3 regions of the Kitasatospora sp. NPDC048662 genome follow, and region 1 is predicted to be linked to each of the others. Evidence: riboswitches for the same ligand, from Rfam matches in the RefSeq annotation. Region 1 holds a riboswitch; each other region holds the start of a gene.
The links. Region 1 has a riboswitch for cobalamin ahead of nicT (Nickel transporter NicT). Riboswitches for the same ligand answer to the same signal wherever they lie in the genome.
Positions count from the first base shown of each region.

Region 2: linked by a shared signal. The riboswitch ahead of ACZ6R9_RS22940 (cobalamin biosynthesis protein) and the one ahead of nicT (Nickel transporter NicT) in region 1 are both predicted to bind cobalamin.
Region 3: linked by a shared signal. The riboswitch ahead of ACZ6R9_RS07680 (ribonucleoside-diphosphate reductase subunit alpha) and the one ahead of nicT (Nickel transporter NicT) in region 1 are both predicted to bind cobalamin.

Region 1 is NZ_JBVJHA010000011.1:160,962-163,220, reverse strand. It holds gene ACZ6R9_RS26320 (EamA family transporter) at 1-215, shown strand, start outside; gene nicT (Nickel transporter NicT) at 223-1,317, opposite strand; cobalamin riboswitch at 1,370-1,565, opposite strand; gene ACZ6R9_RS26310 (DUF6445 family protein) at 1,646-2,259, opposite strand, start outside.
Region 2 is NZ_JBVJHA010000008.1:222,805-225,063, forward strand. It holds gene ACZ6R9_RS22940 (cobalamin biosynthesis protein) at 200-1,150, opposite strand; cobalamin riboswitch at 1,182-1,311, opposite strand; gene ACZ6R9_RS22945 (hypothetical protein) at 1,485-1,991, shown strand.
Region 3 is NZ_JBVJHA010000002.1:383,070-385,328, forward strand. It holds gene ACZ6R9_RS07670 (GlxA family transcriptional regulator) at 1-233, opposite strand, end outside; gene ACZ6R9_RS07675 (hypothetical protein) at 524-658, shown strand; cobalamin riboswitch at 750-910, shown strand; gene ACZ6R9_RS07680 (ribonucleoside-diphosphate reductase subunit alpha) at 1,083-2,259, shown strand, end outside.

The DNA.
Region 1 (2,259 bases):
TGACCGCCGTCGGCGTCGCCGACGTGGCCGCGAACGGCCTGTACACCGCCGCCACCCAGCTGGGCTCGGTCGCGGTGGCGGCGGTGCTGGCCTCGCTCTACCCGGTGGTGACGGCGCTGATGGCGCGCGGCCTGCTCAAGGAACGCCTGCTGCGGGTCCAGGTGGTCGGCGCCGGGCTGGCCGTCGCCGGAACGCTGATCCTGGCCGCCGGTTGACGTTCCGTCAGAACGTGCCCGCTCCGGAGAACGCCTTGGAACGGCGGGCGATCCGCCAGTAGCCGATCGCCGCCGCCCACACCACCACGAACAGGCCGACGATCACGAAACCCACGTTGTCCAGGCTCAGTCCGGCGATCCAGCCGGACACCGGATCGTCCAGCCCGAACTTGTCGTGCAGCACCGTGACCAGCTCGATGGTGCCGATCACGAAGGCCACTGCGATCGACAGCCCCGTGATGGTCAGGTTGTAGTACACCTTGCGGACGGGGTTGGAGAACGCCCACTGGTAGGCGAAGTTCATGAACGTGCCGTCCAGGGTGTCGAACAGGCTCATCCCGGCCGCGAACAGCAGCGGCATGCAGGCGATCGCGTACCAGGGCACGCCGGACGCCGCGCCCGAACCCGCCATCACCATCAGAGTGACCTCGGTGGCGGTGTCGAAGCCCAGGCCCAGCACCATGCCCACCGGGAACATCTGGCCGGGCCGGGTGATCGACCGGGTCGCCCGGTTCAGCACCCGGGCCAGGAAGCCCCGGGAGTTCAGGTGCTTCTCCAGCTCGGCCTCGTCGTACACGCCGGCCCGCATCGCCCGGAACACCCGCAGAATGCCCAGCAGGGCCACCAGGTTGAGCGCCGCGATCAGGTACAGGAACGCCCCCGAGGCGGTGGTGCCGATGGTGCCCAGCACCTGATGGGTCGTCGAGTCCTTGTCCATCAGCGTGCCCGCCAGCGCGGCCCCGCCGGCCACCAGCGCGGCCATCAGCACCACCATCGAGGAGTGCCCGAGGGCGAACCAGAAGCCCACCGAGACCGGCCGGCGGCCGTCCGCCATCAGCTTGCGGGTGGTGTTGTCGATCACCGCGATGTGGTCGGCGTCGAAGGCGTGCCGCATGCCCAGGGTGTAGGCGGTGATGCCCAGGCCCACCCCGAACACCTGGGTACCCACCTGGTACTTCTCCGGCACCACCAGGAACAGCAGCGTCCCGAACGCCGCCACGTGCAGGGCCAGGATCACCGCCATCAGGCCGGCCGTGCGCCAGGTGTCCTCGCGACGCCAGCGGAAAGCAGGAAGAGGGGAGCCCGGGACGTTTCCGGGCATGGTCGAATCGGACGCGGTCATCCGCGCATCACGCTCCAGCACCTCGTGGATCACTTCGTGAGATGCCGTGGCCGGTCTCCTGGCTGACGGGGTGTTCGGCGTCGGCGCCCGGCCTTCCCGGCCGCGAACGGCCAGTGGCACGAGGTGGGAGCCGACGACTCCCCGATCACAGTGGCGAGGGCCGCTCCGGACTCCTGTGACGGGCACAGTGCACCGGCTTCCCGAACACCACGGCCCGACCACCGTAGAACCGCCCCGGGCGCAGCGGCAAGACCGGACCCGTCCGCGGGTGTCGCAGATCACTCCCACCCGGCCGGTTGACGGCGCGTCACGCCATCCAGAAGAACACGCAGGTCATCCGCTTCTCGTCCAGCGTGGCGCCGTAGTACTCGGTGGCGGTGTGCATCAGGTTGGCGGTGTACAGCAGCAGCCGGTTGTAGCGGTGCGGGACGGCCAGGTCCTCGGTGAACGAGTCCGGCGGGACGAAACGGGTGCCGAGCGCGTCCACCAGGTTGTTGTGCGGGGCGACCACGGTGTTCCCGCCGAGCCGGCCCCCGGGCAGGCTCTGCCGGTAGAAACTCGTCCCGCACCGCTTCGGCACGTTCGGGTTGAGGTACAGCACGGCGGCGTAGCGGCACAGCGAACGCGAATCGGTGTGCGGGCGCGGCTCGCACTCCCCCGCCCCCACCACCTGCACGCAGTTGTGGTTGAACGTGCCGCCCTCGGCCTCGCTCAGCGCCCAGATCCGCGGCACCTGCACGGTCTCCCGCACCAGCTTCTCGACGTGTGCCAACTCGTCCGGCTCCAGGCCGGGCATCGCCCGCAGCCCCGGCCAGGACTCCGGCTTGTGCGGGTACCCCTCGTCCCAGTCGGTGCGGGCCAGGTGCCGGGCGCGCACCGCGTCCGGGTCCGGGAGGACGTCGTCCAGCACCCAGTAGTCGC
Region 2 (2,259 bases), on a different contig from region 1:
GAGGCGGGAGACGGCGGCATGCCGAAGCCGCACCACGCCGGGGCCAGTTGCACCGCCCGCCCGCACGCGAGTGCCGCGTCGCGCGGGAGCAAGGGACGCGAGGAACTGCGCGAGGCGGGAGACGGCGGCATGCCGAAGTCTCCCTCCGTCACATCCAATTGCACCGGCCGCTTCCAGAGATCCGCGTCCAGCGGCGCAGTCACTTCGACCGCCGGCCGCGCCGGGCGAGGATCAGGTAGCGCGTGGCGGTGGTGACGCCCAGGGCCAGTGCGCCGACCCGGCGGGAGAGGCGGCAGGCGCGGTCGATGTCGGCCGGGCCGACCGGCGGGAGGCCCGCGCCCAGGACCGGCCGGTGCTCGACGCGCTCGCCGTAGCGCAGCGTCCCGCCCAGTTGCACGCCGAGCGCACCGGCGAACGCGGCTTCCGCCTGGCCCGCGTTGGGGCTCGGGTGGGCGGAGCCGTCCCGGCGCCAGACCCGCCAGGTCCGGGCGGGGGAGTCGGACGCGGCGACGGTCAGCAGGGCGGTGAGCCGGGCCCCGGGCCACCCGGCGAGGTCGTCGAGGCGGGCGGCGGCCCAGCCGAAGCGGCGGTAGCGGGCCGACTTGTGGCCGACCATCGCGTCGAGCGTGTTCACGGCCCGGAACGCCAGCAGCCCCGGGACGCCCGCCAGGCCGCCCCACACCAGGGCGTTGACGACCGCGTCGGCGGTGTTCTCCGCGACCGACTCGACCACCGCCCGGGCGACCTGCTGCTCGTCCAGCCCGGAGGGGTCGCGTCCGCACAGGTGCGGCAGCCGTTCCCGAGCGGCCGTCAGATCCTCGGCGGCCAGCGAACGCCCGATGGCCCGGGCCTCCCGGGTGAGTGACGTCCCGCCCAGGACGGTGAAGGTCGCACCGGCGGTCAGTGCTGCCGCGGCGAGCGGCGAGCGACGGACGGCCCGCGCGGCGAGCGCCGCCCCGCCCGCGACGGCGCCGACGGCGAGTGCGGTGTGCAGTGCGCCGGCCCCGCGGTGGTCGCGCCACAGCCGGCGCTCCAGCCGTCCCGCGGCGGTGCCGAACAGCGCGACGGGGTGTCCGCGCCGGGGGTCTCCGAGCCGGGCGTCCGCGAGATACCCCGCGACCGCGCCCACCAGGTACGGGGCAGCCCGCATGGCGTTGTGTCCTCACTCAGGGTCCGCGCCCTGGATCGACGGAACGGGGGCCAGAGTCTCCTGACTTCCGGTCACCCCCGCGCGGGGTGTCCGGTCACAGTGGCGGGACCGCGCCGGACTCGCACCGGCTTCCTCTGCTTGCCTCCGTTTGGCCCGAAGATCCCACCACGCCCGCTTCGCGGCAGTCAACCGAGGCCGCCGGAGCGTTTGGTCACACCCCGTCGGACACCGGCCCACCGCCGGCGCCGAGGTCAGAGCGCATCCGGACGCCCTAGGATGCAGCCACATTCGCCACCCGGACGGTCCGGACCGGCGGGACACCGGGGGAGACACCGTGCGACAACTGGCCCGGCGCGCCGCGCAGATCGCCGCGGTCCTGGCCGCGCTGGCCGCGACCTCGGGGTGCACCGTCCCGAGCGACGCCGTCGCCGGGATATCCGTGACCGAGGACGGCCACCCGCTGGGCGTCCTGCTGGTCTGCGGCGACCGGATCGACGGAGCGACCCTCTACACCAGCGAGGGCAGCCACGAGGAAACGATCGGAACCTGGACCGCCCACTCCGCCCTCCGGCCCGGGCTGACCACCTGGACCCTGGACGCACCCGCCGAGGGCTGGGAGACCGGCAAGTCCGCCGCCCCACTCGACGCCGGGACCACCTACCACCTCTACGGCTGGACCAAGGACAGCTCCCGGTCGTCGACGCACGTCGACTTCACCCCGGAGGACTTGGAGCAGCTCACGCCGGGCAACGTCCGCTACCACCGCACCGCCTCCGACGGCAGCACCTCCACCTCCACCGTCCCCGTGGCGGAGTTCCAGGCCAAGGCCTGCAAGCACTGACCCCGGCCCCCCGTTCGGCGCACCCGCCCGCGCAACGCCTCCGCCGCCAGGCCCGTCGCGCGCATCCGCCCTTGCTCCGCGTCGCCTCCACCGGCGACCGCAGCGCGGCAAACTGCCCGCGTCCGTCCACGCCGTGAACTTCACCGCCCCGCTCGGCCGCCGCCACCCGCAGGCCGTCCTGGACACCCCCGGAGCGGAGCTCACCGACCGGACCACCTCCGCCGGGCCGCCGCCGTGATCCTGCCGACCGAGCCGTCCCTGCGCGCCC
Region 3 (2,259 bases), on a different contig from region 1:
CCGGTGGCGGCGGCGATCACCAGGTCCGCCTCGGCGAGCCGCTCCGGGCCGTGGGGCACCTGCACCGCGAAGCCGGCGTGGGTGCGCATCGGGCCGGGCCGGTCGCCGACCAGGCCGAACTCGTACCCGGGCAGGCCGGCGGCGCTGCGGTCCATGCCGAACACCTCGCAGGCCACGCCCAGTTCGAAGGGGTGGATGTCCTCCAGCACGATCACCGCGACGTTCTTCAGCATCGGCCCAGCATGGCAGTGGCGGGATTTCGCGGCAACGGCGCGTTCCTGCCAGCACTGCCCCACCCCTGACCGGGACCTGGCCGAACCGCGCCGCGAGCCGTCCGGCACACTGTCCGGGTGCACTCCCCGACCGTCCGCCGCGCCCCGGACCACGATCTCGCCGGAGCCGGGGAGGTCGGCGTCGAAGCCTTCGCCGGCGACGGCCGCACCCGCCCCGGGTCCGGCCACGCCGAGCTCCTCCGGGACACCGCGCGGCGATCGACCGCAGCCGGGAACCCGAGCTGGCCGGGATGGCGTCCTCCACCCGGCCGCAGATGACCGCGGCGCACCGGATCTACGATGCTCTGGGCTTCCTCCGCGCCCCCGAGCGGGACTGGGAGGCGGCCCCGGGCGTGGACCTGATGGTCTGCACGATGCGGTTCTGAGGCGGTTCTGCGACGGTTCTGCGGCGGTTCCCTGGTGGCTCCGGCGTGGTTTCCGTTGTCTACGCGCGGCACCTCTGACGCGACACGCGCTACTACATCTGGTGCCGCCAGCTCCAGCCGCCACAACATGTATGCTCGACCTCGCTGTCGAAGCAGGGGAACCCGGTGCGAATCCGGGACTGCCCCGCAACGGTGAGCGGGCTGTAGCGACGCCCGCGCAGTCCGAGGACCTGCTGACGGTGTGCGACACGGCATCCCCGCAGACGCCATGCAGCACAGCTTTGCCGTCCGGCCTCGCGGGCGGGCCGGGGGTGGGTCTTTCGCGCGCCGATCGAGCGTTTTCGGCGTGCCGTCCTCCCCTGCCGCACGCGCGCCACCGGACACCTTGAGCCACGTCCGCCGCCGCCACAGGAGAGAGTGCGCCTTGACCGTCGCCGCCTCAGTCACCCTGCCGTCCCAGGGTTCCGCCGACGCCTTCACCGACCCCGGTGCGGCGCTGCTTCGGCTGCTCACCGACCGCAGCACCGACCTCCCCCAGGTGGACCCCGGCCACGTCGCCGCCGCCGCGCTGCGCGGCCGCCACGCGGGCTCGGACTTCGCCGAGCTGCGCGGGCTGGCCGTGGAGGCCGCCGCGTCGATGATCGCCGAGGACCCGCAGTACTCGAAGCTGGCCGCCCGCCTGCTCGCGATGGAGATCGCCGACGAGGCCGCCTCCCAGGGCGTCACCTCGTTCTCCGCCTCGATCGCCGTCGGCCACGCCGAGGGCCTGATCGGCGACGCGACCGCCGAGTTCGTCGCCGCCCACACCGAGCTGTTCGACTCGCTGATCGACGCCGCCGGCGACGACCGCTTCGAGTACTTCGGCCTGCGCACCGTGCAGTCCCGCTACCTGCTGCGCCACCCGATCACCCGCAAGGTGGTGGAGACCCCGCAGCACTTCCTGCTGCGCGTCGCGGCGGGCCTGGCGGTCGGCACCTCCGAGCAGTCGGTGCTGGAGGTGGCCGAGCTGTACAAGCTGATGAGCCGCCTGGAGTACCTGACCAGCTCCCCGACGCTGTTCAACTCCGGCACCCGGCACCCGCAGATGTCCTCCTGCTACCTGCTGGACTCGCCGCTGGACAACCTGGACTCGATCTACAACCGCTACGCGCAGATCGCCCGGCTGTCCAAGCACGCCGGCGGCATCGGCCTGTCCTACTCGCGGATCCGCTCCCGCGGCTCGCTGATCCGCGGCACCAACGGCAAGTCGAACGGCATCGTCCCGTTCCTGCGCACCCTGGACTCCTCCGTGGCGGCGGTCAACCAGGGCGGACGGCGCAAGGGCGCGGCCTGCGTGTACCTGGAGACCTGGCACGCCGACATCGAGGAGTTCCTGGAGCTCCGCGACAACACCGGCGAGGAGGCCCGGCGCACCCACAACCTGAACCTGGCGCACTGGATCCCGGACGAGTTCATGCGCCGCGTGAACGCCAACGAGGACTGGTCGCTGTTCTCCCCGGCGGACGTCCCCGAGCTGGTCGACCTGTGGGGCGCCGACTTCGACGAGGCCTACCGCAAGGCCGAGCTGGCCGGCAAAGCCGTGCGCACCATCCCCGCGCAGA